DNA from 3 places in the Sphingomonas sp. Marseille-Q8236 genome. Region 1 is predicted to be linked to each of the others. Evidence: riboswitches for the same ligand, from Rfam matches in the RefSeq annotation. Region 1 holds a riboswitch; each other region holds the start of a gene.
The links. Region 1 has a riboswitch for cobalamin ahead of ACWPWT_RS03395 (TonB-dependent receptor). Riboswitches for the same ligand answer to the same signal wherever they lie in the genome.
Positions count from the first base shown of each region.

Region 2: it holds a riboswitch for cobalamin, as region 1 does, so the genes downstream of both, ACWPWT_RS01605 (HoxN/HupN/NixA family nickel/cobalt transporter) here and ACWPWT_RS03395 (TonB-dependent receptor) in region 1, are expected to answer to the same signal.
Region 3: it holds a riboswitch for cobalamin, as region 1 does, so the genes downstream of both, ACWPWT_RS01495 (DUF1636 domain-containing protein) here and ACWPWT_RS03395 (TonB-dependent receptor) in region 1, are expected to answer to the same signal.

Region 1 covers NZ_CBCOPO010000001.1:731,593-742,035, forward strand. The annotation lists gene pepN (aminopeptidase N) at 1-2,571, shown strand, start outside; gene ACWPWT_RS03375 (alpha/beta hydrolase) at 2,637-3,569, opposite strand; gene ACWPWT_RS03380 (tRNA-binding protein) at 3,731-4,093, opposite strand; gene ACWPWT_RS03385 (glutathione S-transferase family protein) at 4,080-4,751, opposite strand; gene ACWPWT_RS03390 (PepSY domain-containing protein) at 4,804-6,294, opposite strand; gene ACWPWT_RS03395 (TonB-dependent receptor) at 6,227-8,419, opposite strand; cobalamin riboswitch at 8,601-8,819, opposite strand; gene ACWPWT_RS03400 (hypothetical protein) at 8,906-9,214, shown strand; gene ACWPWT_RS03405 (TonB-dependent siderophore receptor) at 9,318-10,443, shown strand, end outside.
Region 2 covers NZ_CBCOPO010000001.1:338,328-348,770, reverse strand. The annotation lists gene ACWPWT_RS01635 (MTH938/NDUFAF3 family protein) at 1-70, opposite strand, end outside; gene secF (protein translocase subunit SecF) at 67-1,047, opposite strand; gene secD (protein translocase subunit SecD) at 1,064-2,668, opposite strand; gene yajC (preprotein translocase subunit YajC) at 2,676-3,026, opposite strand; tRNA gene ACWPWT_RS01615 (tRNA-Pro) at 3,219-3,295, shown strand; gene ACWPWT_RS01610 (septal ring lytic transglycosylase RlpA family protein) at 3,455-4,021, opposite strand; cobalamin riboswitch at 4,130-4,331, shown strand; gene ACWPWT_RS01605 (HoxN/HupN/NixA family nickel/cobalt transporter) at 4,497-5,567, shown strand; cobalamin riboswitch at 5,590-5,790, shown strand; gene cobW (cobalamin biosynthesis protein CobW) at 5,972-7,009, shown strand; gene cobN (cobaltochelatase subunit CobN) at 7,015-10,236, shown strand; gene ACWPWT_RS01590 (cobalamin biosynthesis protein CobG) at 10,233-10,443, shown strand, end outside.
Region 3 covers NZ_CBCOPO010000001.1:317,432-327,874, forward strand. The annotation lists gene ACWPWT_RS01485 (glycoside hydrolase family 2 TIM barrel-domain containing protein) at 1-2,036, shown strand, start outside; gene ACWPWT_RS01490 (DPP IV N-terminal domain-containing protein) at 2,033-4,300, shown strand; cobalamin riboswitch at 4,472-4,657, shown strand; gene ACWPWT_RS01495 (DUF1636 domain-containing protein) at 4,725-5,156, shown strand; gene cobT (nicotinate-nucleotide--dimethylbenzimidazole phosphoribosyltransferase) at 5,153-6,163, shown strand; gene ACWPWT_RS01505 (histidine phosphatase family protein) at 6,160-6,717, shown strand; gene cobS (adenosylcobinamide-GDP ribazoletransferase) at 6,714-7,430, shown strand; partial or broken gene ACWPWT_RS01515 (cobyric acid synthase) at 7,415-8,868, opposite strand; gene cbiB (adenosylcobinamide-phosphate synthase CbiB) at 8,856-9,794, opposite strand; gene ACWPWT_RS01525 (aminotransferase class I/II-fold pyridoxal phosphate-dependent enzyme) at 9,787-10,443, opposite strand, start outside.

The sequences.
Region 1 (10,443 bases):
ATAACCCCCGCCGCTATCCGGCGAGAGGATTATACGCCGCCGGCCTGGGCGGTGCCGCAGGTCGCGCTCGACTTCCGGCTCGACCCCGCCGAGACGCGGGTCCGCGCCGCGCTGACGGTCGAGCGGGGCGGGGCACATGACGAGCCGCTGCGCCTCGACGGTGCGGGCCAGACGCCGTTGTCGGTCATGGTCGATGGCGTGGTGGTCGACGACTGGCGGATCGACGGCGAGCAACTGGTCGTGCCGCTGTCCGGCGACGCGCATGTCGTCGAGACCGAGGTGACGATCGCTCCCGAAAGCAACACGCAGTTGATGGGCCTCTATGCCTCGGGCGGCAATCTGTGCACCCAGTGCGAGGCGGAGGGGTTTCGCCGCATCACCTTCTTTCCCGACCGGCCCGATGTCCTGAGCGTCTACCGGGTGCGGATGACCGCCGACCGGGGGCGCTATCCGGTGCTGCTCGCCAATGGCGATCCGGTGGCAAAGGGCGAGAATGACGACGGCACCCATTGGGCGGAGTGGCACGATCCCTTCCCCAAGCCCTCCTATCTCTTCGCGCTGGTGGCGGGCGATCTGGCGGTCAACGCCGCGACCTTCACCACGATGAGCGGGCGCGAGGTACAGCTCGGCATCTGGGTGCGCGCCGCCGATCTGGCGAAGACCGATCATGCGCTCCACGCCCTGAAGCTGTCCATGGCGTGGGACGAGCGCGTCTATGGCCGCGAATATGACCTGGACGTGTTCAACATCGTCGCGGTCGACGATTTCAACTTCGGCGCGATGGAAAATAAGGGGCTGAATATCTTCAACAGCCGCTACATCCTGGCCGATCCCGACACCGCGACCGATTACGACTATGACGCGATCGCCGCCGTCGTCGCGCATGAATATTTCCACAACTGGTCGGGCAACCGGATCACCTGCCGCGACTGGTTCCAGTTGAGCCTCAAGGAAGGCTTCACCGTCTACCGCGACCAGAGTTTCTCCGCCGATCAGGGATCGGCCGCGGTCAAGCGGATCGAGGATGTGCGCGGGCTGCGCGCCAGCCAGTTCCCCGAGGATTCCGGCCCGCTCGCGCATCCGGTTCGCCCGGAAAGCTATATCGAGATCAGCAATTTCTACACGGCGACCATCTATAACAAGGGTGCCGAGCTGATCCGCATGATGGCGACGATCCTGGGCCCGACGAAGTTTCGCGCCGCCACCGACCTGTATTTCAGCCGCTTCGACGGCACCGCCGCCACCTGCGAGGATTTCGTCGCCTGTATGGAGGAAGCGGGCGGCGTCGACCTGACCCAGTTCCGCCTCTGGTACAGCCAGGCGGGCACGCCGCGCGTGTCGGCGGGCTTGCACCATGAAGCCGGTGGCGGCCGCGCCGAATTGCGACTGGCGCAGCACGTCCCCGCCACACCGGGACAGAATGTGAAGCAGCCGATGCTGCTGCCGCTCAAGGTCCGGCTGTTCGGCGCGGAGACGGGACGCCCGCTGACCGACGAGCAGCTGATCCTGCTCGATCAGGTGGCCGAGACGATCGTGTTCGAGGCCATCACCGAGCGCCCCGTCCTGTCGATCAATCGCGGCTTTTCCGCGCCGGTGGTGATCGAAAGCGACCGGACGGCGGCGGATCTGGCCTTTCTGTCGGCGCATGACGACGATCCCTTCGCCCGGTACGAGGCGATGCAGCAGTTGATGCTCGACACGCTGGTCGCGGGCACGATCGACGGCACGGTCCAGGCCGATGCGGTGATCGACGCGGTCGCGCGCACACTGGAATCGGAAGGGCTGGAGCCCGCCTTCCTAGCCGAAGCCGTATTGCTGCCCTCGGAGAATTTCATCGGCGATCAGCTGGTGACGGTCGATCCCGACGCGATCCACGCCGCGCGCGAGGAACTGCGCCAGCGGCTGGGCCATGCGCTGGAGCCGGTGTGGCGGCGGCTCTATGCCGAAATGGCGCAGGGCCCCTATGCCTATTCGCCCGATGCCAAGGGTCGGCGACGCCTGCGCAACGTCGCGCTGGGTTATATCGCGGCCAGCGGCGCGCCCGATGCGGCGGCGCTCGCCTTTGCGCAGTTCGAGGCGGCGGACAATATGACCGACCGTCAGGCGGCGCTGACCACGCTGGTCAATTCCGACGCACCCGAGCGGGAGGTGGCGCTGGCGCGCTTTCACGACCGCTATGCCGACAATCCGCTGGTTCTCGACAAATGGTTCCAGACCCAGGCCTTATCCTCGCGCAGCGACACCGGGGCGATGGTCACGAAGCTGGCCGAGCATCCCGACTTCACCCTCGCCAATCCCAACCGGGCCCGCGCGCTGATCGGCGCATTCGGGATGAACCAGCGTGCGCTCAATGCCGCCGATGGCTCTGGTTATCGCTTCCTGGCGGATCAGTTGATCGCGCTCGACCGGTTGAACCCGCAGACGGCGGCCAAGCTGTTGCCGCCGCTCGGTCGCTGGCGGCGGTTCGACACCAAGCGCTCGCAGTTGATGTGTGCGGAGTTGATCCGGATCGTCGGCACGCCGGGCCTGTCCAAGGACCTGTTCGAGCAGGCGTCGAAGAGCATCGAATGATCCTCCCCGGCGCGGGAAGGGGGTGACCACCTACAGAGTGGTCACCCTGAACTTACACGGAAGGATCAGTTCGCCTTGGGCGTTTGGAATCCTTCCATCACCATCCAGCGGTAGAAGGCGTCGAACCAGCCGGTGCTGGTGGTCTTCTTCGGATACATGCCGAAGCCATGACCGCCCTGGCCATAGAGGTGGAACTCGACCGGCTTCTTCGCCGCCATCCAGCCATCGATCAGGCCGAAGCCCTTGCCCGCGAACAGCGGATCGTCGGCGGCGATCGCGGCGAACATTGGTGGCGCGTCGGCAGGAACCGTCATCGGCTGGAGCGGGCCATAAATGTCGCCGATAAAGGCGGGCTTGGCCTGTCCGTCGAGCACGGTCGCGACGGTCAGCATCGCACCCGCCGAGAAGCCAACCATGCCGATCCGGTTGGGATCGACCTTCCACTCGCCCGCCCGCTGGCGGACCAATGCGAAGGCGGCGCGCGAGTCGGCGATCTGGGGTGCCAGCCCCTTCAGCGCCTCCTCCGGGCTGGGGCGCGTGGTGGGACGCGCCACGGCGGAGAACATCGCCGTCATCGACTTTTCGAACTCGCCCATGTCGGCGGGCGTCTGGTTCAACCGGTATTTGAGGACGAAGGCCGCGATCCCGCGATCGGCCAAGGCCTTGGCCACGTCCCAGCCCTCATTCTGCATCGACAGGGTACGAAAGCCGCCGCCGGGCGCGACGATCACGGCGGTGCCGGTCGCCTTGGCGGGATCGGGGAGGAAGGGGGTCAGCGTCGCCTGCGTCACGTTGCGGGCGAAGACGCTGTCATACTGGCTGTGCCAGCTTTCCTTGTTCTTCGCACCGGGCAGCGGACCGGTGTTCAGCGGAATGGCATTGGGCTGCGCAGGAATGGCGATCGGCGCCATCTTGTCGCTCTGCGCGATGGCGGGTGCCGCCACCGAGAGCGTTAGCAAGGCGGCCAGCGCATGGCGGGCCAAGCGATTGGATTTCATAACCCCTCCTATTCTCCGTGGGTTATGCCCTACGGTCGAGGCGGGATGGTACGCGTCGGGGCACAAGGCGCAAGGGAAATGTTAAGGCTAACAGAGGCTGACATATAGCCTTCGACTTCGCTCAGGTTGAACGGAGCAAAGCCGAAGGCCAAGCGAATCTCCTAGAACAACCGCCCGCCATTGGGCACGGCCAGGTCCGGCGCGATCAGCACCACCTGCCCCTCCGCATCGGGGAAACCCAGGGTCAGAACCTCGGACATCATCGGCCCGATCTGGCGCGGCGGGAAGTTGACCACCGCCGCCACCTGCCGCCCCACCAGTGTCTCGGGGGTATAATGCCGGGTGATCTGTGCCGAGGACCGCTTGACGCCGATCACCGCCCCGAAATCGATGGTCAGCTTGATCGCGGGCTTGCGCGCCTCCGGGAAGGGCTCGGCGGCGATGACGGTGCCGACGCGGATGTCGATTGCCAGGAAATCCTCGATGCCGATCCGCCCGGCGGGCGCGGCGTCAGAAGTCGACATTGTCATAATGCGATGGCGGCGCGACCATCTCCATCCGCTCGGACAGAAGCGGGCGGAAGGAGGGACGGCTCTTCAGCCCGCGATACCAGCGCGCGGTCTGTTCGTGTCCCTTCCAGTCGATGCCGCCCAGATAATCGGCGACCGAAATCTGCGCCGCCGCCGCCAGATCGGCGAGGCTCATCGTCGCACCGCCCAGCCAGTTGCGATGATCGAGCAGATAATCGGTGTAGTCGAGATGCCCGACCGCCGCCTTCATCGCCTCGCGCAGGCCCTTGGCATCGGGGCTGCCGACGCGTGCGACCCGCTTGACCATGCGCTCGTGGAGCAAGGGGCCGGTCACGTCCTGATAGAAATGCGTGTCGAACCACGTCACCAGCCGCCGGATCTCGGCGCGGTTGACCGCGGTGCCGTTGATCATCGCCGACTTTTCGACCGTCTCCTCGAAATATTCGGAGATCGCCATCGAGTCGACCAGCAGGACGCCGCGCTCTTCATCGACCATCACCGGGGTCTGGCCGGCGGGGTTCATGTCGAGGAACTCGTCGCGACGCTGCCACGGCGACTCCCGGACCAACTCATATCCGACGCCCTTTTCCCCGAGCAGCAGCCGGACCTTGCGCGAAAAGGGACAGAGCGGGAATTGAAAGAGTTGCCACATGCCGCCCATCTAAGCGGCGTGCCCCCCTCGCGCCAACCCCGGCAATGATGTTTTAACGCCTTCGCGCGACGGGGCGGCGCAACCGCCGCCAGCCGAGCACCACGCCGCTGATCGACAGCACCAGTCCGGCGATCGACCATAGCCACATCCACAGGTCCCAGACCGGGCGTCGCGCGGTCAGCCAGGGCCAGTCCCAGGTGTGGAGAAAGGAATAGATCCAGCGATAGGCCCGCCGCATCCGATCCTGTCGCCGGACCAGCGCACCGCTCATCGGGTCGACATAGAGCCAGGTCCGCGCGGCATCGTCGAAGCGCAGCCGGATCAGCGGCAGACGCGCGGCATCGGTCCAGTAGAAATCGGGTTCGATCAGGGTCTCGGTCCGCACGACATGCCCGGCCGGGACCAACAGCGCCGCCGCCCCGACCGGATCGGCAGGACGCGCCGGTGCTAGGCTTGCCTGTTCCAGCCAGCGTGGATGCGGGGAGGCACGATCGATCGCGATCCGGCGGAGCCCGGCATCGCCGCTCCATTCGACGCTTCGCGCACCTTGGGCGATCTGCCGCAACCGGCCCAGCGCTCGGGGTGAGCCCGCCTGTCCCGCATAGGCGCGCATCGCTGCCTCGGGTGCGACGCCTCCGGCAAAGCCATGCCACGGATCGACCGACAACCATCCGCTGACGATCCAGGTCGTCAGCATCACGCCCCCCAGCAGGCCGCTGACATGATGCCAGACCATCCAGCCATGATAGGGCGTCACCCGCCCGCCGCGATAACGCCGCCGCCCGATCCGCATCCGCAAGATGCCGATCCACATTCCGGTCAGCGCCACTGCGATGCACGGGCCGGACAGCCACATGACGACCTGCCGCCATGCCTGATTGTCCCGGCGCAGCACCGTCGGGTAGATCCAGTGCGGTACCGATCCCAGCCAGTTCCAGAAGCGCTGCCCCCGGGTCGTTCGCTGCACCGGCTGGCCGGTCAGGTCGGAGATATAGATCTGGGTCCCGGCGACATCGGCCAACGTCGCCTTCCACAAGGGCCGATGCCGGTCGAATCCACCCGCGACGGTCCATTGGTCGCGGGTAACCCGCTCGACATGCTCGACCGATGCCCGTCCGAAGCGAGCCGCCACGCGGGCGGCCAGCGGGGCATCGACCGCACCGGGGGCGATGCCCGTCGCCGCCGACAGGATGCGGGTGTCGCCCTCCCCGTCCTCGATCCGCCAGACCGGCGCGCCGTCGCGCATCTCCAGCGTGATCCGCCGGGCTTCGGTCCCGGCGGGCGGATGGACGACCCGGCTCCAGTCGATCGGCTCCGCCCCCGCCCAGGCATCCGCCGGGGGCAGCGCGGGATAGGGCACGTAGATCATCACCAGCCCGCTTGCGAACCACATCGCGAAGAACAGGCAGGCGACGATCCCCGCCCAGCGATGGGTGAGGAAGGCCAGCCGCACGGCCGCCCTTCCCCAGGATCGATCAGAACGCGGCACGAAGGCCGATGTCCAGCGAGCGCGGACGCCCCAATATCCATTGCTGGTCGCCATAGGCGGTGATCGCATAGGCCTTGTCGAACAGGTTGTAGACTCGGACATCGACCGCCATTTGCGGAGTCAGCGCATAGGACAGGGTGGCATCCACCGTCGCATAGCCGGGAATGCGAAAGGCATTGCCATTGTCCGAGAAGCGCCGCCCGACATAGCGCAGGCCACCGCGGGCCTGGACCCGCGTCGTGGCGTCCCAGCGCAGCCAGAGATTGGCAAGCGCCTCGGGCACATTGGGCGGCGTCCGCCCGCCATAGTCGGTCCCGCCCGAACGGAAATCGTCGAACCGCGCGTCCAGCAGCGTGCCATTGGCATCGATCCCGAACCCCTGCGGCAGGTCGAGCGTCACCGCCGCCTCCACGCCTTGCGCGGATCGCTGCCCGACCTGTTCGACCGGGCTCGACAGAGTGCGCTGCGCCAGCAGTCCGGTCTTCACGATGCGATAGGCCGCCAGCGCCGCGGTGCCGCGCCCGTTCAGGAACAGCCATTTGGCTCCGGCCTCGATCTGGTTGCCGCGCGCATTGCTGAACGCCACCTGCCCCGTCGACACGGTGGTCAGCGTGCCCAGCGGATCGACGCCCGTGGCATATTGGCCGTAGAGCGACAGGGTCGGCATGGGCTGATAGACGACGCCCGCCCGCCAGGTGGCGTTGCGGAAGGTCTTTTCGAAGGCGAAGCTGTCGGTCCGCACGCCCCCCGGATAGGCGATTGCCCAGCGCCTCACCTGATTTTCCTCGTAGCGGAAGCCGCCGACCACCGACCAGTGGCGGCCCAGCGTCACCCGATCCTCGGCAAATATTGCCAGCGCCGCCGTGCGGGTCCGGTAACGGGGCGCGATCCCCTGCGTATCCAGGAAACGGCCCGGATCGAAGGCAAAGGGATCGACCGCGTCGACCTGCCCGTCCGACCCGAAGTCATTCTCATGGGTGAAGCGGACCAGATTGGCCTCCCCGCCGATCACCAGCGCATTGGCGATGCCGGGGGCCAGCCCGGCGCGCCACGTCACACTCGCCTGATCGCCCCATTGGGTCTGGTCGTGGCGAATGCCGTAATTGCTGCTCCGCCGGATCGTGCCCGGCATGCCCGTCGAACCGTCCGCGCACCGGCCGTTTGCGGAGACCCAGCAATATTCCTCCAGGTTGCGCCAGAATCGATCGCTGGTCAGATAATAGGCGATGTTGGACAGGCTGACATTCGCACTCGGCGTCCAGTCGATCCGGACCGAGGCACGGTCATCGCGAAACCGCATCCGACTGTCACCGACATTATAGTTGCGGTCGCGTATCCGCAGATCGAGTTTCCCGTCGATCAGCGGCGTGCCGAAATAGCCGATCGGCCGCTGGTCGCCATGATCGCCGCGCACCGTCACCGCGAAGACCGGCGATGGCGTCCATTTCAACGTCCCCGACAGCGCGACGCCGTCCGAATGCCCCCGATCGACATAGCCGTCCGATCGGCGATAGCTGGCATCGACGCGGTAGCCCAAGCTATCGCCCAGCGGCCCGCCAATCCCGGCGCTTGCGCGAAAACTGTCCTGCGCGCCATATCCGATCTCGGCCTGGCCATGGGTTCGGGCGGTCGGCCCCCGCATCACGACATTGACCGCGCCGCCCAGCGCGCCCTGCCCGTACAGGACCGACGCGGGGCCGCTGAGTATATCGATCCGCTCGACCATCCAGGGATCGGTCGGAAAGGTGATCGTCCCCGCCGCCGGGAACAGCCGCACCCCATCGATCAGTTGCAGCACCGATCCCTGGCCCGAAAAGCCCCGGGCCGACAGCGCGGTGCCGCCATTGCCGGGATTGGCGACGCTGGCGATGCCCGGTGCGCGCGCCTCCGCCTCGACGATCGACAGGTCGCCCCGCGCGCGGATCGTCTCGCCGTCCAGCGACACGATGCTCGCGGGCGTTTCCAGCGGGGTCAGGCCCAGCCGGCTGGCCGTGGCATTGGGTGTGTCCAACGCCTGTTTCTCGCGCGTGCCGACGACCAAGACGGTGGCATCCGCCCCCTGCCCCTCGGCCCCCGGCCTCTCTGCCCGTTGCGCGCTGGCTTCCCCGGCCCCGAGCAGAAGCGCGGCACCACTCCACAGGCTCCATTGCGCCCATGCGAATCCGTTACGATATATCATTCTATAGTCCATAGCGTCCTGTCGCGAACAAGCCGAGGCCTTCCGTTGCGTTTCCGAACGGCCGGATGCCATGCGTACCGGACGCTATTCCGCACTCGCCATGGCAAACCATTGCGCCTCCGCCACCATTGGCGTCGCTCGTCGGAAAGGACCTTAGCCTCGGCCATCCCCTGGACCAGGCATGAGCGACCTGACGCCGGCAGGTCTCCTGGCTCACGGGTCATCGCGAATGGCGCGCCTTCCCAGGTTGCCCCAGTGGCTGGCCCGGTCTTCACCGGTCCGTTGCGCCTCCGCTCACCGCTTACAGTTGCAGGGACAGCCTCGGATTCGGGCGTCGCCGCCCTCACCGCGTTCCCTTTTAATCCCCCTTGTCGGGGGAACCGGCGCGATCATTGCCGGAACATTCCGGCGTCGCATCGGTAGGCGCGACGCCATCACGTCGTCAAGCGGGATGAGCGAGCGGGCGAACCGCGCTATGGCGGCGTCATGGCACGCAAGACCCGCTATCTGACCGCGACGATGCCCGATGGCTATGTGAAAACGATCGGCCCCACCTCCGCCCCCTTCACCCATTATTGGCGGATCGTCGCCGATCTGGGTGGCGGACGCACCGAAGTCTTCTGGGGCCATGCCAAGTCGCGGAAGGACGCGCAGGCCAACGACGCCGCCATGGCCGAGGCGATGCGCCAGCGCGGCTGGGTCGGCTATGCTTTTGACGTGGTCGAACTGGTCGAATCCACCGAGCCGCCCGAGGGCATGTCTCCGACCGGGAAGAGAAGGCGCAGGGGTCGCTAGAACCAGGCCGTTCAGGATCATGATGTTTTTGTCATGATTTCGCTTTACCCCGATGCCCACCCCCTCTATTGCGACTGCATATCAATAGAAGATGGGGAACGACATGCTGACTGGTTCGGCATTGAAGACGCTTGCGCTGGCTTTGTCGGGGGTGGCGGCACCGGCGCTTGCCGAAGTGGGACCGCCGGTCATGGCGGATCGCACCGTGCCGTCGGCCGAGCGTGACGACCTCGACCAGACCGGCAACGACATCGTGGTGCTGGGCAAAAGCTATGGCCGAGAGGTGGGCAAGACCGTCACCCCGCTCAAGGACATTCCCAACACCGTCACGGTGATCGAGCGCGACCAGATCGAGGCGCAGAATCTCTTCACGCTGGAGGACGCGCTGACCGCGACCAACGGGATCACCGTCAACGGCGTGGGCAGCGAGGACCCGTCCTATTTCTCGCGCGGGTTCGCGATCAACAATTACCTGATCGATGGCGTACCCACCTTCGCGCTGGCTTTCCCCGCCGTGGTGCCGGACCTGTTCTTCTATGACCGAGTCGAAGTGCTGCGCGGCCCCGCCGGGCTGTTCAGCGGGGCGGGCAATCCGGCGGGCAGCATCAACCTGGTGCGCAAGCGCCCGCTCGACACAGCGCGGGTGCAGGCGGTGGCGGGACTGGGCAGCTTCGACAATGTCCGGCTGGAGTTGGACGCCTCGCTCCCCGCCAGCGATCGGTTGGGCTTCCGCTTCGGGGTGATGGGCCAGGATCAGGATCAGTTCTTCGACACCGCGCACCGCAACCGCGTTGCCGCCTATGCGACGGGGTCGCTCAAGATCGGCGAGCGGACCACCCTGACCGTCGGCGGCCATTACGACCGCTTCCGCCCCGCGATCCAGTCGGGCCTGCCCGGCTATGTGGGCGGCAGCGACGGCAGCGACGGACGGCTGCTGTCGGTCGATCGCTCCACCTATCTGGGCGCCGACTGGAATCGTTTCGAATCCAAGACGTGGAGCGGGTTCGCCGAACTGGCGCACCGGGTCAGCGACCGCTGGACGCTGCGCGCGACCGGGCTCTACACCGATGTCGATCGCATCGACATCTACAGCTATATCGGCAGCCAGCCGGTGACCGCCGCCAATCGCGGCGTCACCAACCAGATCGCCTATCGCGGCGATAGCAAGCAAAGCACCCGTGCCTTCGATTTCAACGCGATCGGCAGCTTTCCGCTGTTCGGGCGCGACC
Region 2 (10,443 bases), 390 kb from region 1:
TGGCGGCAAAGCCCCGGACGATCGGGCCGGGCGCGGTGGGATCGCGCGTGATGCGGATCGAGTCGCTCATCCTTCGCGCGGCGTGATCCGCTCGGCGTCGGCGACGCTACGCTTGTCAGTGGTGCCCGGCTTCTCGCGGTTCGGCTCGGCGCGCAGGCCCAGCGTGATGAGCAGCGAGGACGAGACATAGATGGACGAATAGGTGCCGACCACGATGCCCAGGATCATCGCCGCGGTGAAGCCGCGCAGCACATGGCCGCCGAGCAGCAGCAGCGCGATCAGCGCCAGCAGGATCGTGACCGAGGTCATCACCGTGCGCGGCAGCGTCTCGTTCACCGACAGGTTGATGATCTCGCGCATGTCCATCTTGCGATAGCGGCGCATATTCTCGCGGATACGGTCGTCGATGACGATCTTGTCGTTGATCGAATAGCCGATGATCGTCAGGAACGCCGCGATGATCGTCAGGTCCAGCTCGAACTCGGTGATCGCAAAGAAGCCTAGCGTGACGAGAAGGTCGTGGACGATCGCGACGATGGTCGACACGCCGAACTGCCATTCGAAGCGGAAGATGGCGAACAGGCCGATGCCCAGGATCGCCAGGACGACCGCGAGCACGCCGTGCTTGATCAACTCGCCCGAGACCTTGCCCGACACCGTGTCGTAACGGCTGAAGGTCGCGCCGGGGAATTGCTGGCCCAGCGCCGCTTCGACCTTGCGGACGACGGCGTTGGTCGCGCCTTCGTCCTTGGACGCGGGCACGGGCAGGCGGATGCTGATCGTCCGGCCGTCACCGACCGTCTGGATATTGGCTTCGCCCACGCCCAGCCCGTCAACGACCGAGCGGACCCGGTCGGCCGAAGGCGGGGTGGGGAATTTCTCTTCGATCATCAGGCCGCCGACAAAGTCGACGCCCAGATTGAGGCCCTTGGCGAAGGTGACGCCGACCGCGAGCAGGGTGAGCGCGAGCGTCAGCCCGAACGCCCAGCCGCGCAGGCGGACAAAGTCGATGTTCGTATTGTCGGGGACGAGTTTCAGGAGGCGCATGATCTGTTCTCCTGCCTCAAATATTGATGGTCTTGGGCTTTTCGCGGCGCAACCACAGCGCCACGAGCATCCGCGTGAAGGTAACGGCGGTGAACACGCTGGTCACGATGCCGATCAGCAGCACGACCGCGAAGCCCTTGACTGGGCCCGAGCCGAGTACGAGCATGATGATGCCGGAAATGGCGTGGGTCACGTTCGCCTCGAAGATGGTGCGGCTGGCTTCCTTGTAACCCAGCTCGACCGCCTGGACGACGTTTCGCCCGCGCCGCCGTTCCTCGCGGATACGCTCATTGATCAGCACGTTGGCGTCGACCGCGGTACCGATGGTCAGGATGAAGCCCGCGATACCCGGCAGGGTCAGCGTCGCGTTCAGCATCGCCATCACCGCCAGGATGACCAGCACGTTGATGACGACCGCGATGTTCGCATAGATACCGAACCGGCCATAGGTGACGGCCATGAACACGATCACCGCGACCGCTGCGATCGCCGAGGCGAGAATGCCCTTGCGGATCGAGTCGGCGCCCAGATCGGGGCCGACGGTGCGCTCTTCGACGACCTTCAGATCGACCGGCAGCTTGCCCGAGCGCAGCGAAATCGCGAGCTGGTTGGCGGTGTCGACGGTGAAGTTGCCGCTGATCGAGGCGCGACCGCCCAGGATCGGTTCGTTGATATTGGGGGCCGACAGCACTTGGCCATCGAGGATGATGGCGAATGGCTTGCCGGTATTTTCCTGCGTGATCCGCGCGAACTTGCGACCGCCCTGCGCGTCGAAGGTGATCGCCACCTGCGGCGCGTTGGTCTGCTGGTCGAAGGTCTGCTGCGCGTCGATCAACTGGTCGCCGGAGATGATGACCGGCCGCTTGACCGCGATCACCGGCGCGCCCAGCGGATTGCCGGGATAGGGCAGGACCTGGCTGCCGGCGGGCGCATTGCCCTTGGCCACTTCCACCGGATTGGCGGTCGTGTCGACCAGCTTGAATTCCAGCTTGGCGGTCTTGCCGATCAGGTCCTTGAGCTGCTGCGGGTCCTGAAGCCCCGGCACCTGCACGACGATACGGCTGGAACCCTGTTGGAGAATCGTCGGCTCCTTGGTGCCCAGCGCGTCGATACGGCGACGTACGACCTCGGTCGCGGTCTTCATCGCGGTGTCGATCGCCTGGGTGAGACCCGCCTGGGTCGGCTTCAGGACGAAGCGCGACGTATCGACGACCTGGATGTCCCATTCGCGCTGGCCGGTCATGCCCGCCCCGCCGCCGGTGATCGACAGCAGCCGCTCACGCGCCGCATCGACCTGGGTCGGATCGCGCAGCATGAAGCTGAGCTGGCCGCCCCGGACCGAGATGTCACCGATGTCGATACGCGGATTGCCGCGCCGCATTTCGGCCGCGACCTGGTCGCGCATCGTCTCCAGCCGCGTATTGGCGAGGTCGGCGGTGTCCGCCTCCAGCAGCAGATAGCTGCCGCCCGCCAGATCGAGGCCCTTGTTCACACGCGGGTGCGGAATGCTCCCCCATGTGTTGGTGACGCTCTCCGGCAGGAAGCTCGGGATCGCCAGCAGGCACAGGGCCGCCAGCAACGCGACGATGGAAGCGACCTTCCAGCGGGGGAAATCCAGCATCGAAGGCTCAGTCGTTCGCGGGCTTGGCGGTAGGATCGACCACGTCGGTCAGCGTCGCCTTGACCACGCGGACGCGAACGTTCGGGGCGATCTCGACCTCGACCAGCGCGTCCTCGACGCGGGTCACCTTGCCGACGATGCCGCCCGCCGTGGTGACCTGATCGTTCTTCTTGACCCCCTCGACCGCGGCCTGCAGCGTCTTCATGCGGCGCTGTTGCGGACGGATCATCAGGAAATAGAAGACGACGAAGACGAGGAGCAGCGGCGCGAGGCTGAGGAACGAGGCGGCTCCGCTCGATGCGGCGGTGCCGGTTGCGGCAGCCATCACGGCGACTGGGGCGGTGAAGGGAATGAACATTCGGACCCGTCTATGCTGAATGGGCACGGGCACCCGCCGACCGCGAACGATCGACCAGCCCCCATGTCGGATAGCCTGCCCGCTACCATCGCAGGCGGACAGGCGCAATGGAGAGCCCGATGTGGGGTGGCGGCCATTGCAACATCAAGGCTTGCATCCCACGGAAAACCCGCCTAGAGGCCGCCGCTCGGTCGGGGCGTAGCGCAGCCTGGTAGCGCATCACACTGGGGGTGTGGGGGTCGCAGGTTCGAATCCTGTCGCCCCGACCAATCTTCTTCCAAAATTGGCAGATGACGGCGGAGCGGGTGAGAACCTGCTCTTTCGTTATGGGCCATATGCCGATCGCCGCCCCGGCTAAGGCCAGGGGCCGTTGGCGCCCCTTGTCCTGTCGGACGCATAGATCCCAGCCTTCGCCGGGATGACGACATCTACCGCACCGTCATGCCCGCCGCCGCGATCTGCGACAGCAGATTCGCTCGCACCGCATCCGATACCGGCGGCAACGGCCGCGCCGCCTTGCCGTGGCGCAGGCGTTCGCGGTCCTTCTCGTCCGGCTCCACCCGCCGCACCCGTACCGCCGCCTTGCCCACCGCGCGCAGGCCGAGCTGTTCGGCGGCGCCGCGCGACAGGTCGATGATCCGCGACGATCCGGCGAACGGCCCGCGATCATTGACGCGCACGATGATCCGCCGTCCCGTGCCCAGCGCCGTCACCTCAACATAGCTGGGCAGCGGCAGGGTGGTGTGCGCCGCGGTCGCCCAGCCGGGGCGGAAGCGCTCGCCATTCGCGGTGCGCTTGCCCGATTCGCTGCCATACCAACTGGCATAGCCGAGCATGTCATAGGTCGCGTCCTCGGCGGGGACATAGGTGACGCCGCGTACCGAATAGGGTTTGCCGATCCGCACCGGATAATCGCTGACCGGCCGGTAATTGCCGCCCGAGCAGGCCGCGACCAGGCTCGCCGCCGCGGGTGCCCAGCGGCGCCATCTTCTCACATCCACCATGTGATCCGGATTAAGCCGAGCGTCCGGCCCGATAAAGCGGTTTGCGCCTCCATCCGCCGCAGACTATCCCCATGCCGACCGGCAAGGGCTTTCAGCCCGCCGCCGGTCAATCGCGCCGGTGCCCCTAGGGGCTTGAAACGGGAATGGGGTGAAAATCCCTAGCTGTCCCTGCAACTGTAAGCGGTGAGCGAGCGATGCCGGTCCCTGCAATAGGGGACAGCCACTGGAGCCATCCGGGAAGGCCGTGTCGCGTTTGCTTCGACCCGCAAGCCAGGAGACCTGCCGGTGCGAGTCGCTCTTGCTGCGATCCAGGGGATGGTCATGGCTGGGATATATTGTATCATGCGAGCGACGCCCATCGGCCGAGACGAATCGGCCATCTTGCCCGGCGTGCGTCCGTGGGGTGGGATGGTGACCGCGCCAGCGGAGTTCGGCCCTTGTCGCAATGACGCCGGGGGTATCACCCATGTCCTACCATCATGCCGGAGCGCCGCGCGCCCGGTTGCCGCTGAAGAAGCGGGTCGCGCTGCTGATGGCCGCGCTGGTTTTCGTCAATATCGCCGTCTGGGGCTGGGCGCTGAGCGTGTTCGCGGGCAACAGCCTGATGCTCGGCACCGCTTTGCTCGCCTATAGCCTGGGGCTCCGTCACGCGGTCGATGCCGATCACATCGCCGCCATCGACAATGTCACTCGCAAGCTGATGCAGGACGGGCAGCGACCCATTGCGGTCGGCCTGTGGTTCGCGATCGGCCATTCCGCCATCGTGCTGATCGCGGCGACGACGGTCGCGCTCGCCGCCACGACGCTCGCCGATTTCGAGGCCTTTGGGCAGAGCGGCGGGACCATCGCCACGATCGTCTCGGCCAGCTTCCTGTTCGCGATCGCGATCATGAACCTGATCATCCTGCGCGACGTGTGGACCCGGTTCCGCCGGGTCGCGCGCGGCGAGCCGATGGCGGAGGCGGACGCCGCCATGATGTTTTCGGGGCAGGGGCCGCTGTCGCGCCTCTTTCGTCCGCTCTTCCGGCTGATCCGGCGGAGCTGGCACATGGCGCCGCTCGGCTTCCTGTTCGGACTGGGTTTCGACACCGCGACCGAAGTCGCGATTTTGGGCCTTTCGGGCGCGCACGCCGCCGACGGCATATCGCTCGGTACGATCCTGGTCTTCCCCATATTATTCGCGGTGGGCATGGCGCTGATCGACACGGCCGACGGGCTGGTGATGCTGGGCGCGTATGAATGGGCGTTCGTCCATCCGCTTCGCAAGCTCTACTATAATATGACGATCACCCTGGTCTCGGCGCTGGTCGCGCTGGTGATCGGCGGCATCCAGGCGACCGCGCTGCTCGCCGAGCGGTTCGGCTGGACGGCGGGGCCGTTCCGCTATGCCGGGGCGCTGTCGGAGCATTTCAATGTGCTGGGCTTCGCCATCGTCGGGCTGTTCGTCCTCTGCTGGGGTGCCAGCTTCCTCCTCTATCGCTGGCGCGGGTTCGCCGCGATGGAGGCGCGAATTGCAAAGCCCGGCGCGGCGGGATAAATGCCGCTCATCGGGGCCGAAAGGCCCCGAAGATCGCGCCGGTGCCCCTTGGGGCTTTGAAACGGGAATGGGGTGCAAATCCCCGGCTGTCCCTGCAACTGTAAGCGGTGAGCGAGCGATGCTGGTGCCCCATCGGAGGCACGGCCACTGGAGTGATCCGGGAAGGCGCATCCCCTCGCTTTGACCCGCGAGCCAGGAGACCTGCCGGCGTCATGGTCGCTCTTGCCTGGACCCAGGGGGTGGTCGGGGCACGGTTCTCCGTCGGGGAGCGACGAAGCCATGCGGCCGGGGCCGCATCGGTCGCCGACACGCGGGGCGGACGCATTAGACTGCGCCCGTCCGTCACCGCGCCGGCGATCGGTCCCGTGTCCGCGCTCGCTCGTCCGGCGCGTCGGAGAAATAGCATGCGTGACCTTAGCAAGGTCCCCGTCACCATCGTCACCGGCTTTCTGGGCGCCGGGAAAACCACGCTCATCAGCCACCTGATCCGCCATGCGGGCGGTCGCCGCCTGGCGGTGGTCGTCAACGAATTCGGCACGCTGGGCGTCGATGGCGACATCCTGCAATCCTGCGCCATCCCCGATTGCCCGGCGGAGAATATCGTCGAGCTGGCCAATGGCTGCATCTGCTGCACCGTCGCGGACGACTTCATCCCGACGGTCGAAAAGCTGCTGGCGATGGAGCCGCGCCCCGATCACATCCTGATCGAGACCTCAGGGCTCGCGCTGCCCAAGCCGCTGCTGAAGGCGTTCGACTGGCCCGCCATCCGCTCGCGCATCACCGTCGACGGCGTGGTGGCACTGGCCGATGCGGAGGCCGTTGCGGCGGGCCGCTTCGCCCCCGATCTCGACGCGGTGGAGGCGCAGCGCGCCGCCGACCCCAGCCTGGACCATGAAACCCCGCTGTCCGAGGTGTTCGAGGATCAGCTGGCGTGCGCCGACCTCGTCCTTCTGACCAAGGCCGATCTGGCCGGGCCGGAGGGCATCGCCAAGGCACGCGCGATCATCGCCGCCGAGGCCCCGCGCCCGCTGCCCATGGTCGAGGCGGTCGACGGCATCGTCTCCGCCGAGATCGTGCTGGGCCTAGAAGCCGCCGCCGAGGACGACATCGCCGCGCGCCCCTCGCATCATGACGGTGCGGACGATCACGAGCATGACGATTTCGACAGCATCTCGGTGATGCTGGGCGAGGTGGAGAGCCCCGAGGCAATCGCCGCGCGCATCGTGACGCTCGCCGAGCAGCAGGATATCCTGCGGGTAAAGGGTTATGCGGCGGTCGCGGGCAAGCCGATGCGGCTGCTGGTCCAGGCGGTCGGTCGCCGGGTGCGCACCAGCTACGACCGTCCCTGGGGTGCGGGCGAGCCGCGCGGCACCCGTCTGGTCGTCATCGCCGAGCATGATCGGATCGACCGCGCCGCGATCGAGGGTGTGCTGAAGGGCTAACGCGCGTGCATCTCGTCTTTCGCGAGAGCCATGGGCTGGAGGAACAGGCGGTTCCGCAGGATCTGGGGCAACGCCCCGGTGATGTGGTGGTGCTGTCCTTTTCCGACAGCGACCTGAGCGCCTTTGCGGCGGGCTGGCGGGCGGGGGGATTCCCCTGGTCGCTGCGGCTCGCCAATCTGGCGGCGCTGGTCCATCCGCTGTCGGTCGACACCTATGTCGAACAGACGCTGGCGCATGCGAAGGCGATCCTGATCCGGTTGATCGGCGGGGCGGCCTATTGGGAATATGGCCTGCGCGAAGTCGAGCGGCTGGCGCGCGAGCGCGGCATCGCGCTGGCGGTGCTGGCGGCGGACGGGCGCGAGGATCGACGGCTGGCGGCAGCCTCGACGGTGGACGACGCGATGGTGCGAAGGCTGACCGCGCTGTGCGATGCGGGCGGGGCGCAGGCCGCCGCCCTGGCGCTGGCCGAATTGTCCTCGACCCTGATGGTCCGCGGAGGCGGCTTCGCGGTGGCGCCGGTCGGTGGCTGGTCGCCGGAAGGCGTCACCTGTCCGGCCGCGTCCCTGTTGACGATCTGCCGCCCCCGCGTTCTGATCATCTTCTACCGCGCTTATCTGGTCGCCGCCGATCTGGAGCCGATCGCCTCCCTTCACGCCGCCTTGGCGACACGCGGTTTCGATCCCGTCGCGCTGTTCGTCCCTTCGCTGAAAGCCGAGGGGGCGGGGCCTTGGGTTGCGCGCTGGGTGGAGGCGCTGGCTCCGGCGGCGATCGTCAACGCGACCGCCTTCTCGGCCAAGGGCGAGGACGACGCCACGCCATTGGATGGCGCGGGCGTGCCGGTGTTTCAGGTCGCGCTCGCGACCAGCGACCGCGAGGGCTGGGCGGGTTCGACGCGGGGCCTGTCACCCGCCGACCTCGCCATGCATGTCGTCCTGCCCGAAATCGACGGACGGTTGTTCGCGGGGGTCGTCAGCTTCAAGCAACCGGGCGAGCGCGACCCCGATTTCGACGTGGCGTTGCGCCTTCACCGTGCCGAATCGAGCCGCATCGAAGCGGTCGCCGACCGGGTGACGGGCTGGACGACGCTCGCCGCGACCCCGGCGGCGAAGCGGCGGCTCGCCATCCTGCTGTCCACCTATCCGGGCAAGGATTGGCAGGCGGCGCATGCGGTCGGACTGGACGGTTTCGCCTCGGCGCAAGCGATCCTCGGCGATCTGCGCGCGGCCGGTTATGATGTGGAAGCCCCGTCGGATTTACCCGCCGCGTTGCTCGCCAACCGGATCGCATGGCCGGTGGCGGCGTATCACGACGCACTTTCCACATTACCCGAAGCGTTGCGCGCCGATCTGATCGAAAACTGGGGCGCGGTCGAGCAGGACCCGCTGGTCGAGGGCGATGCCTTCCACTTCCCCGCGCTGGCGCTGGGCAAGGCGATCGTCGCGCTCCAGCCCGAACGCGGCCGACCGAGCGCGCGGGGCGAGGATTATCACGACCTGTCGCGCTGTCCGCGTCATTCGTACGTCGCCTTCTACCTCTGGCTGCGTGCGCAAGCGATCGACGCGCTGGTCCATGTCGGCGCGCATGGCACGCTGGAGTGGTTGCCCGGCAAGGCGGTTGCGCTGTCCGACGCCTGCTGGCCCGAGGCGCTGACGCGCGACTGGCCCGTCCTCTATCCCTTCATCGTCAACGATCCGGGCGAGGCGGCGCAGGCCAAGCGGCGGCTGGGTGCGGTGACGGTCGGCCATGTCCCGCCGGCGCTGGTCCAGGCGGAGACGGGCGCGGGGCTCGGACGGCTGGAGGCGCTGCTGGACGAGTACGCCAATGCCGATGGCCTCGACCCCGCGCGCCGCGACCGGCTGCGCGGCCTGATCGCCGAAGAGGCGGACAGCGTCGGGCTGGGCGAGACGCTGGGGCTGGCGGGAGCGGAGGATCCGCTCGCCCGGATCGATGCCTTTGTCTGCGACGTGAAGGACAGCCAATTCGGCGAGGGGCTCCATGTCTTCGGGCGTGGCGAACAGGGCGCGGCCGAGCGGGCCGGGCTGCTGGCGGGGCTGGACGGAAAACGCGTTCCGGCGGGGCCATCGGGTTCGCCCTACCGGGGCCGTGCCGATGTGCTGCCGACCGGGCGCAACCTCTACGCCATCGATCCCCGCGCGGTGCCGAGCCGCGCCGCGCAGACGCAAGGGGTCAAGCTCGCCGAGGAACTGATCCGGCGGCACATGCAGGAGGAGGGCGATCACCTGCGCACCCTGATCGTCGATCTCTGGGGATCGGCAACGATGCGCACCGCGGGCGAGGAATTCGCCATGGCGCTCCACCTGATCGGGGTCGAGCCGCTATGGGACCATCGCTCGGAGCGGGTGACGGGGTTCGAGGTGATGCCGTTGATGCGCTTCGATCGGCCGCGCGTCGATGTGACGCTGCGCGTGTCGGGGTTGTTCCGCGATGCCTTCCCGCATCTGGTTGCCCTTTTCGGGCAGGCGGTGCGCGCGCTGGGGCAGCGCGACGAGGAACCGGAATGGAACCCCTTTGTCGGGCAGGCGACCCCGCGCGTCTATGGCCCCGCACCGGGGCGCTATGGCATCGGGCTCGACCCCGAAGCGAGTTATGACGAGGCCGCGCGGATCGCAGCGGGGCAAAGCTGGCTCGCGGCCTCGGCGACGGCGCTGGACGATGGCGACCGGCGCGATGCCGAGGGGATCGCGGCACGGGTGGCGGGGGCGCAGGCCTTTGTCCACCTCCACGACCTCCCCGAGAGCGACCTGCTGCTGGCGGCGGATTATGCGGCGCATCAGGCGGGTTTCGCGGCGGCGCGGGCGGCGCTGGGAGAGGGGGCGGCGTCGCTCTATCATCTCGACACGCGCGATCCGGCCAGCCCCAGGGCGCGGACGCTGGACGAGGAGATCGCCCGCACCGTCCATGCCCGCGCCGCCCATCCGCGCTGGGTGGCGGGGATGATGGCGCATGGTTTTCGCGGCGCGGCGGAGATCGCGGCGACGCTCGACCATCTAGGCAGCTTCGCGCATCTGGCGGACGTGGTGCCCGCGTCGCTGATCGACCTCTATTGGGATGCGACGCTGGCCCGCGACGAGGTGCGCGACTTCATGGCGCAGGCGAACCCGCAGGCGCTGGCGGCGATGGAGGCGCGGTTTGCGGCGCTTCATGCGGCGGGGCTGTGGCGGACGCGGCGCAACTCGGTGCTGGCGATGCTGGACGGCGCGGCATGAGCGGGTTCGTGGTCAAGGGCTGGTGCCCCGATGCGTGGCGGCCGATGATGGCAGGCGACGGCCTGCTGGTCCGGGTCCGCCCGCCGCTGGCCCGGCTGGCGGCGCATCAGGTCGAGGGGCTTTGCGAGGCCGCGAACGCCCATGGCAATGGCCAGATCGACCTGACGGCGCGAGCGAACCTGCAACTGCGTGGCGCGACCGAGCGGA
Region 3 (10,443 bases), 410 kb from region 1:
GCGGCGTCAATCGCCACGAGCATGACCCGCACACCTTCCGCGTCGTATCCGAAGAGACGATGCGCAAGGATATCGAGCTGATGAAGGCCGCCAATATCAACGCGGTCCGCACCTCGCACTATCCCAATGATCCGCGCTGGTACGACCTGGCCGACGAATATGGCCTCTACGTGATGGACGAGGCCAATATCGAGAGCCATGGCTACTTGAGCCTCACCCAGGAAAAGGGCGATCCGACGCTGAACCTGGGCCACAAGCCCGAATGGGCGGCGGCGCATCTCGACCGGGTGCGGCGCATGGTCGAGCGCGATCGCAACCACCCCTCGATCATCTTCTGGTCGCTGGGCAATGAAAGCGGCGTCGGCCCCAATTTCGAGGCGGCGGCGCAATGGATCCGCCAGCACGACAAGACCCGGCTGATCAACTTCCTGGGTTACAGCATGAGCGGCTGGCGGCATCCGACCAATGCCTATGTCGACATCTTCGCGCCCATGTACGACGATGTCGAGAAGCTGGCCGACTATGCCCAGCGCCCCGAATTCACCCAGCCGCTGATCCTGTGCGAATATGCCCATGCGATGGGCAACAGCCTGGGTGACTTCCAGGGCTATTGGGACGTTTTCCGCAAATATCCCAAGCTTCAGGGCGGCTTCGTCTGGGACTGGGTCGACCAGACGATGATCCTGAAGGACAAGGACGGCCGCCCCTATTGGGGGCAGGGCCTGGACTATGATTCCGATCCCACGGATGCCGGGCTGCACGGCGACGACAGCCCGGTCGGCGACGGGGTGATCCAGTCGGACCGGACCCCCGACCCCGAATATTACGAGATGGCGCATGTCCAGTCGCCGATCAGCTTCACCCACAAGGACGGCGGGTGGCAGGTGGTCAACCGCCACGACCATATCGACCTGTCGCGCTTTACGCTGGACTGGACGGTGCTGGAGAATGGCGTCGAGACGGCCCGCGGCAGCATCACCACCCCGTCCGTGGCGGCGGGGGTCAGCGCGCCCCTGTCCTTCACCCTGCCCGCGCCCAGGGACGCCTCGGCCGAGCGTTCGCTGATCCTGCGCGCCCGGACCAAAGCGGGGGCGATCCCGCCGCTGCCCGCGGGCCATGTCGTCGGCTGGGACCAGTTCGCGCTGACCGGCCCGGTCTTCGCCGCCATACCCGCCGGGTCGGTCCCGCCGCAGGAAAGCGCCGATGCGATAACGCTGGCGGCGGGCGATGCCGTGCTGGAGATCGACCGGACGACCGGGCTCGTCCGCCGTTATGCGCGGGGCGGCAAGACGCTGCTGACCGGCGGCACCCCCGATTTCACCCGCGCGCCGACCGACAATGACGTGGGCGCGGGCGTGCCCAAGAGCCATGCGATGTGGCAATATTTCTCCGACCATCGCCGCCTCGACGCGATCCGGCGCGAGGGCGATGCCATCGTCGTGGATCACGACATGGGCGTCGGATCGGTCAAGATGCAGACCCGCTGGACCATGGCGCCGGACGGCAATGCGACGGCGACCGTCCGCTTCACGCCGCTGCGCGCGACGCTGCCCGATCCCTTGCGCGTCGGCCTCGCCTTCGCGACGCCGGGGCAGCAATTCACCCAGGTCAGCTGGTTCGGGCGCGGCCCGTGGGAAAGCTATGCCGACCGCAAGACCGGTGCGATGATCGCCCGCTGGAGCGGGGCGCTGGCCGACCAGTATCACGACTATGCCCGGCCGCAGGAGAGCGGCAACAAGACCGATGTGCGCTGGCTGCAGCTCACCGGCACTGGGGTCGGGCTCCGCGTGACGGGGGCGCAGCCGCTTTCGGTCAATGCCCTACCCTTCCCCTATGCCGACCTGGCGATGAAGCCGCCGTCCCAGGCGCACAGCTCGGACATCCGCCCGCATGGCGACGGCACGCTGCTGATCGACGCCGCGCAGGCGGGGGTGGGCGGCGATACCGGCTGGAACCTCGATGGCCGTGCGCACATGCCGTACCGCATTCCGCTCCAGCCCCTGACCTACAGCTTCACCATCGGAGCGGCCCGTTGAAGACCCTGCTGACCCTTTCGCTGTTGCTCGCCGCCGGTCCGGTCGCCGCGCAGGGCGTGCCCGACCGTATCGCCAAGTCGCTGGCTCTTCGCGAGCAATGGCAATGGCTGACCCGCGACATCCCCTCCCCCGCCGAGTGGGACGCGGACGGACGGCATTTCCATTATCGCAAGACGGTGGCGGACGGTTTCGCCTTCGTCGATGTGGACGCGACCAGCCACGCCAAGGCCCCCGCCTTCGACGCTGCTGCGCTCGCCCCCGCATTGGCCAAGGTCATGGGCAAGCCGATCGCGCCGCTCCGCCTGCCCTTCGATCATTTCTCCTATACGCCCGACCGTTCGGCGATCACCTTCAGCATCGGCTATGAGGACGGCGTCATCTATCGCTGCGTCCTCGCCCGGCCCGCCTGCACCGTCGTCCCGCCGGAAAACCCCGGCCGCCCGCGCGGCTTCGGCGTGGTGCGCGACCTGCGCGTGCCCGCCGACAACCATCCCCGCCTCTCTCCCGATGGCAGGCTGGAGGCGTTGGTCCTCGACGACAATCTGGTCGTGCGCGAGGCCGGGGGCGGCAAGGAATTGTGGCGGTCCCAAGACGGCAGCCCCGCCAATTTCTACGATCCCGAGACGATCGCCTGGAGCCCGGACGGCCGGCATATCGCGCTCCAGCGCGTCCGTCCCGGCTATCCCCGCATGGTCACCCGTGTCCTCGCCGCCCCGCCGGGCAAGGTCCAGCCCGAGGTCGTGCAGCAACTCTATCCCAAGCCCGGCGATGCGGTGGATCAAGAGGCACCCGTCCTGTTCCGCGTCGCCGACGGCAAGCGGACCGAGATCGACCCGTCGCTGTTCGCGAACGCCTATACCCTGTCGGCCCCGGCCTGGCGGGCCGATGGCAAGAGCTTCGCCTTCGACGATCTGAAGCGCGGCTTCGGCGAGGCGAAGATCATCGCGGTCGATGCCGATACCGGCAAGGCCCATGCCGCCGTGACCGAAACCGCGAAGACCTTCGTCTTTCGCGACCGCATCTGGTCGCACGACGTAAAGGATAGGGGCCGCGAGATCCTCTGGGCGTCGGAGCGGGACGGCTGGCGGCATCTCTATATGATCGACGGCACGACCGGCCGGGTCATCCGTCAGATCACCAAGGGCCAATGGATCGTCCGCGACATCGCCAAGGTCGATGACGACAAACGCCAGATCTGGTTCTCGGCCAGCGGCTTCGTGCCCGGCGAAGACCCTTATTACAAGCAATCGTTCCGGGTCGATTTCGACGGCCGCAACCTGACCCGGCTGACCCAGGAGAATGCGACGCACGAGGTCCGCTTCTCCCCCGACATGACGACCTATGTGGACGTCTATTCCCGCACCGACCTGCCGGAGACGATGGAACTGCACGACGCGCGCGACGGCCGCCTGATCCAGACGCTGGAAAAGGGCGACATCACCGCGCTGACCGCCGCCGGGTTCCGCCCGCCGGAGCGCTTCACCGCCAAGGGCCGCGACGGCAGCACCGATATCTACGGCCTAGTCGTCCGCCCGCGCGATTACGACCCCGCCAAACATTATCCGGTGATCGAGAACATCTATGCCGGGCCGCATGACAGCTTTGTGCCCAAGGCATTCTGGCCGTTCGGCGGCTTCTCGGGCGGCGACAAGGTCATGGGGATGCAGCAGCTCGCCGATCTGGGCTTCATCGTCGTGATGATCGACGGCATGGGCACCGCCAACCGCTCCAAGGCCTTTCACGATGTCGCATGGAAGAACCTCGCCGATAGCGGTTTTCCCGACCGGATCGCCTGGATGAAGGCGCTGGCGGCCAGGGACCCCGCCGTCGATATTTCCCGTGTCGGCATCTATGGCGGCTCGGCGGGCGGGCAGAGCACGCTGAACGCACTGCTGTTCCACCCAGATTTCTACAAGGCCGGGGTCGCCTATGCCGGGTGTTTCGACAACCGGATGGACAAGATCGACTGGAACGAACAATGGCTCGGCTATCCGGTCGACCAGAGCTATCTCGACGCCTCGAGCGTGGTCCATGCGCAGCAGTTGCAGGGCAAGCTGATGCTGGTCGTCGGCGAACAGGACTCCAATGTCGATCCCGCCAGCACGACCCAGGTAGTCGATGCGCTGATCAAGGCGGACAAGGATTTCGACCTGCTGGTCATCCCCGGCGGCGAGCATACCGCCGGGCGCAGCACCGGCCCGGTGGCCTATGCGATGCGGCGGCAATATGCCTTTTTCCTGAAGGCGTTGCGCGGCGAGGAATAGCACCCTTCCCTCAGCCACAATAGCACCACCCCGGCGAAGGCCGGGATCCAGTTTCGGCATTCCATCAGGCGCCCCACGAACGTCACGGCAATTGGGCCCCGGCCTCCGCCGGGGCGGGCGGCGGGGGTTGGGAAGGGAATAGCGGTGTTGCCTCTCGCCCTCCCCGCGCCTATCGCTCGCCCTGCGACAGGTTCCCCTTCGGGGGATGAAAAGGGAATGGGGTGTAAGGCCCCGGCTGTCCCTGCAACTGTAAGCGGCGAGCCATCCGCCATCACGCCATTGGGGTTCGCCCCCGAGAAGGCGGCGGACCGGCACCGACCCGCGAGCCAGGAGACCTGCCCGTCGCGGTCGTCTTTCGACCGGTCAGGGTGTGCCGGACGGACGGGGCTATCCCCTCGCGCGACGACAGCGCCTTTGTGGAGACATGCCCGATGATCGAGCCTTACCCGTGCTGAAACCCGCCGCGAACGGCCCCGCCGTGGTCGCCTGCAACACCTGTCGCCTGTCCGAGGACGCACGCGAAAATGAAGACGGCAAGCGCGGCGGCGCCCTGCTGGTCGAGGCGCTGCGCGCGGTCAAAGCCTCGGACCCCGCTTATGCGGACGTGGCGGTGGAGGAGATGCCCTGTCTCTTCGCCTGCCAGTCCTTCTGCACCGTCCACCTCCGCTGCCCCGGCAAGGTCGGCTATGTCATGGGCAAGTTCGCCCCCGATGAGGACGCCGCGCGCGCCATCCTGGACTATGCGCGGGCTTATGCCGACAGCGATTGGGGGCAGGTGCCGTACAAACAATGGCCGCAAGGCGTGAAGGGCCATTTCCTCACCCGCACGCCGCCCGAAGGATTCGTCGTCGAATGACCGCCTTCCCCACGATCGCCGCGTTCGAGGCCGCGCTGGCCGATCTGTCCCGTCCCGATACCGCCGCGCGCGAGGCCGCCATGCGGCGACAGGGCCAGTTGACAAAGCCCCCCGGCTCGCTGGGCCGCCTGGAGGACATCGCCATCTTCCTCGCCGGGTGGCAGGGCGTCGAGCGCCCCCGGATCGAGCGTGGCCGCGCGGTGATCTTCGCGGGAAATCACGGCGTCGTCGCACGCGGGGTCAGCGCCTTTCCGGCTGAGGTGACGGGGCAGATGGTCGCCAATTTCGCCGCCGGGGGTGCGGCGATCAATGCGCTGGCCGCCGCGGCCGGGCTGGAATTGTCGGTGGTCCCGCTCGACCTGGACCGCCCGACCGCCGACTTCACCACCGCACCCGCGATGAGCGAGGCGGAATGCCTCGCCGCCCTGTCTGCCGGCGCCGAAGCGCTGGGCGATGCCGACCTGCTGGTGCTGGGGGAGATGGGCATCGGCAATACCACCCCCGCCGCCGCTCTGGCAGCCGCCAGTTTCGGGGGGGCGGCGGCCCTTTGGGTGGGCCCCGGCACCGGCGTCGATGGGGAGGGCCTGTCGCGCAAGACAGCGGCCGTGACCGATGGGTTGACGCTGCACCGCGCGCATCTGACCAGCGCGTTCGAAATCCTCCGCCGTCTGGGCGGGCGGGAGATTGCGGCGATGGCGGGTGCGGTGCTGGCGGCACGAGCCCGGCGCGTGCCTGTGGTGATTGACGGGTTCATCGGCACCGCGGCGATCGCGCCGCTCGCCATGGCCGATCCGGCCATCGCCGACCACTGCCTAGCCGGACATTGCTCGGCCGAGCCGGGCCACGCCCTGCTGCTGTCGCGGCTGGGTCTGGAGCCGATTCTGTCGCTGAACATGCGGCTGGGCGAAGGCAGCGGTGCGGCGGTGGCAGTGCAGGTCATCCGTGCGGCGATCGCGGCGCATGACGGCATGGCGACCTTTGCCGAGGCCGGGGTCGCCACCGCGTGACCCCCTTCCGCCTCCATCTGCTCCGGCATGGCGAGCCCGAGCTGACGGGGCGGATGCTGGGGCGCACCGACTGCCCGGTGACGGAACGCGGCATTGCGGCCTGTCTGGCACGGGCTGCCCAAGTGCCGGTGGCACGGCGCATCAGTTCGGACCTGTCGCGCGCGCGCGCCTGTGCGGAGGCAATGGGCCCGACCGAGATCGATCCGCGTTGGCGGGAGCTGGATTTCGGGAAATGGGACGGGCTGGCCCCGGACGCGATCGATGGGGACGCGCTCGGGCGGTTCTGGGAAGACCCCGATGCAGCCCCCCCGCCGGGCGGCGAGCGCTGGTCCGATCTGGTCGCGCGGGTGCGCGCCGCCCTGATGGCGCTGTCCCCCGAACCCACGCTGATCGTGACCCATGGCGGGGCGATGCGCGCGGCGCTGCATTTGCTGTGCGGGTTCGACGCAAGGACCGTCTGGTCCTTCGCCCTGCCCTATGCCAGCCTGGTGACGCTGGAGGTGTGGGACGGAGACCCCCGCACCGCGCAGGTGACGGGGTTGGCCACAGCATGAAGACGCTGATCGTCGCGCTCGGCTTCCTGACCCGGCTGCCCATGCCGCGTGTCGAGGCGGACGAGGCGGATTTCGCCCGCGCCATCCGGCTTTATCCGCTGGCGGGACTGATGATCGGCGTGATCGTGGCGGGCGCGGGCTGGCTGGGCGCGCGGGTCGATCCCTGGATCGGGGCGCTGGCCGCGCTGGGGGCTTGGGTCTGGGCGACCGGGGCGCTGCATCTGGATGGGCTGGCCGATCTCGCCGACGGGCTGGGCGCGGCGCATGGCGATCGCACGCGGCTGCTGTCGGTGATGGCCGATCCGCATATCGGCAGCTTCGGCACCATCGCGCTGGTGATGCAACTGCTCGCCAAGCTGGTACTGCTGAATGGCGTGCGACCGGGGGACTGGGCGATGATCGCGCTGGTTCCGGCGGTGGCGCGGATCGGGCCATTGGTCTGGGCGCGCCTCCTGCCACCGTTGCGGCCGGGTGGCCTGGGCGCGATGGTGGCACGGGCGGTGCGCCCGGTCGATCTGGGACTGTGGGCCATCGTCGCGATAGCGCTCGTGCCGCTCTATCCGCCGTTCATCTTGGGGCCGATCGCGATCATCGTGCTGACCGCCTGGTTCCGGCGTCGGGTCGGTGGCGTGACCGGCGATGTCCATGGCGCAGGGATCGAACTGACCGAGACCGGCCTGCTGGTCGCCGCGCTGCTCTACGCCGCTCCCTGAGCGATCCGCAGCAGCGCGTCGCAATCGACATGCGCTTCCAGCACGGCGGCGATCGCATCCAACGCAGCGTCCACATCGGCGCGGTGATCCGGGCCCTGCCCCGCCCCGCCGATCCGCGACAGCCATGCCGCCCGCTGCCCCGCCTCCCCCAACAGGCCGTGGATATAGCTTCCCGCGACGAGGCCATCGGCGCTCATCGCGCCCTCGGGCCGCCCGTCGGCGAGGTGCCCCACGGGACGCGCGGCATCCGGGCCCCTGGTCCGGCCGAGGTGGATTTCGTAACCGGAAAAGGATACGCCCAAGGCTTCGCCCGTCACCGGCCGTACCGTCTTTTCGCCGGTCAACACGGTCTTGACATCGAGCAGCCCCAGCCCTTCGACGCTGCCCGCCGGTCCCTCGATTCCATCCGGATCGGCGACCGATCGGCCCAGCATCTGGTATCCGCCGCATAGCCCCAGCACCGGCCGCCCGCGCCGATGATGCGCGGCGATGTCGATATGCCAGCCCTGCTCGCGGATGAAGGCAAGGTCGGCGATGGTCGCCTTGGACCCCGCCAGCACGATCATCGCGGCATCGGGAAGGGGCTGGCCGGGGCGGACCATCACCAGATCGACCATCGGCTCCAGGCGGAGGGGATCGAGATCGTCGAAATTGGCGATACGCGGGGTGATCGGACAGGCGATCACCACCCGCCCCCGGCCCCCGCCTTCGCCCGTTCCAGGATCACCGCATCCTCGCTGGGCAGACGTGCCGCGTCGGCCAGCCAGGGTATCAGCCCCAGCGAAGACCAGCCGGTATGCCCGGCGATCAGGGCCATGCCATCGGCGAACAGCGCCGGGTCGCCGCGAAACTTGTTGACCAGAAAGCCCCGGATCATCGCGGCATCGGCCGGGTCGATCACCGCCTTGGTTCCGACCAGCGACGCGATTACCCCGCCCCGGTCGATGTCTCCGGCCAGCACCACCGGGACGTTGGCCGCGCGCGCAAAGCCCATATTGGCAATGTCGCCGCTGCGCAGATTGACCTCGGCAGGCGACCCCGCACCCTCGACGATGACGAGGTCGCACTGCGCCTCCAATCGCCGGTAGCATTCCACCACTTCGGGCAGCAGCCCGATCCGCCCTTCGCGCCATTTCGACGCGGGCAGCATCCCCCGCACCTGCCCGCGCACGATCAGTTGCGAGGTGCGGTCGCCCTGCGGCTTGAGCAGCACCGGATTCATGTCGACATGCGGCTCGACCCGCGCCGCGAAGGCCTGGGTCGCCTGCGCCCGCCCAATCTCACCGCCATCGGGGGTCGCGGCGGCATTGTTGCTCATATTCTGCGGCTTGAAAGGGCGGACGCGAAGGCCGCGATTGGCGAAGGCCCGGCACAGCCCCGCCACCAGCACCGATTTGCCCACGTCCGAGCCGGTGCCCTGAATCATCACGCCAGCCACGCAACACCCCCCGCGATCAGCCAAAGGAGCAGGCAGGCGCGCGCATAGATTTGCAGCGCGGTGACGATGTCGTTCGGCGCCGCCATACGCCCTTCGCGCCCGATCCACGGCTTGATCTGGGTCACGCCGTCATAGGCGACCGGCCCCGCCAGCGCGACGCCCAGCGCCCCTGCCATCGCCGCCTCGGGCCAGCCCGCATTGGGCGAGGCATGGGCGCGCGCATCGCGCTTCATCACGCCCCAGCCGCCTGCGCCCGCCACGCAGACCAGCAACCCGGCGATCCGCGCCGGTATCCAGTTCGCGCCGTCATCGATCCGCGCCGCCGCCCAGCCGAACGCGCGCCAGCGCGGCTCCTTATGCCCGATCATGCTGTCGGCGGTGTTGATCGCCTTGTACATCCACACCCCCGGCAGTCCGAGCAGCAGCAACCAGAACAGCGGCGCGACGATGCCGTCGCAAAAGCTCTCCGCCAGCGTCTCGATCGCGGCGCGCGAGACGCCCGCCTGATTCAGCCGCTGCGTATCGCGCCCCACCACCCGCGCGACCAGGGCGCGGGCGGCGGACAGGTCGCCGCGCATCAGCGCTTCGGCCACCGGGCGAACATGAAGATAGAGGCTGCGCTGCGCCAAGGCGGGCCAGGCGAGGACGGCACTGGCGATCCAGCCCCAGCGTCCGAACAACAGATGCGATTCCCGGTCGAGCCACCATGCCGCCGCGCCGGTCAGCGCGATTAGAAGCAGGATGGTCAGGACGCCCAGACCCCGCCGCACGCCCTCGGGCCACTCCGGCCGGTTGCCGAGCCGCTCCGCGACATTCAGGAAGCGGGCAAACGCCCCCACCGGATGCCCGACTCGCGCATAAAGCCGGTCGGGCCAACCGATCGCGGCGTCGAGCGCCAGCGCGAGCAGCGCGACGGGATCAGCCATGTCGCAACGCCGCGTCCAGCCGGACGAGATCGTCCGCCGCCTCGGGCACGCCGAAACGCAACCGCTCGGGCGCGTCGGCGAAGGGCCGAACCAGTATTCCCGCCGCCGCCAGTCGGGCGAACAGACTGGCCGCCACCGGCGTCTCGACCATGCGGAACAGCGGACAGTCTCCTTTTGCGATCAGACCATGGCGCGCCAGCACCGCGTCCAGCGCCGCCGCCCGCTCGACCAGCGCGATGCGGGTCGCGGCGATCCATGCGCGATCGGCATAGGCCGCGCTGCCCCAGGCGATGGCATGGCTGGATACCGGCCAGTCGCCCAGCAACAGACGAAGCCGCGACAGCATGTCCGGCTCGGCGATGACGAAGCCCAGCCGAACCCCCGCCAGCCCGAAGAACTTGCCGAACGACCGCAGCACGACGATCCGCTCGCCGCCCGCAAAGCCGGGTCCCGGCATCGCATCAGCAAAGGCTTCGTCCAGGATCAGCCAGCCGCCCGCACGGGCTTGCGCCTCGGCCAGGCGCGCCAACTGATCGCACGAGCGATGGACGCCGTCGGGATTGTTGGGATTGGCGATCAGCAGGCTTCCCGACTGCCCCGTCCAATCCTCCAGCGCGGCGTGATCGACCCGCATCGTCGCGATCGCATC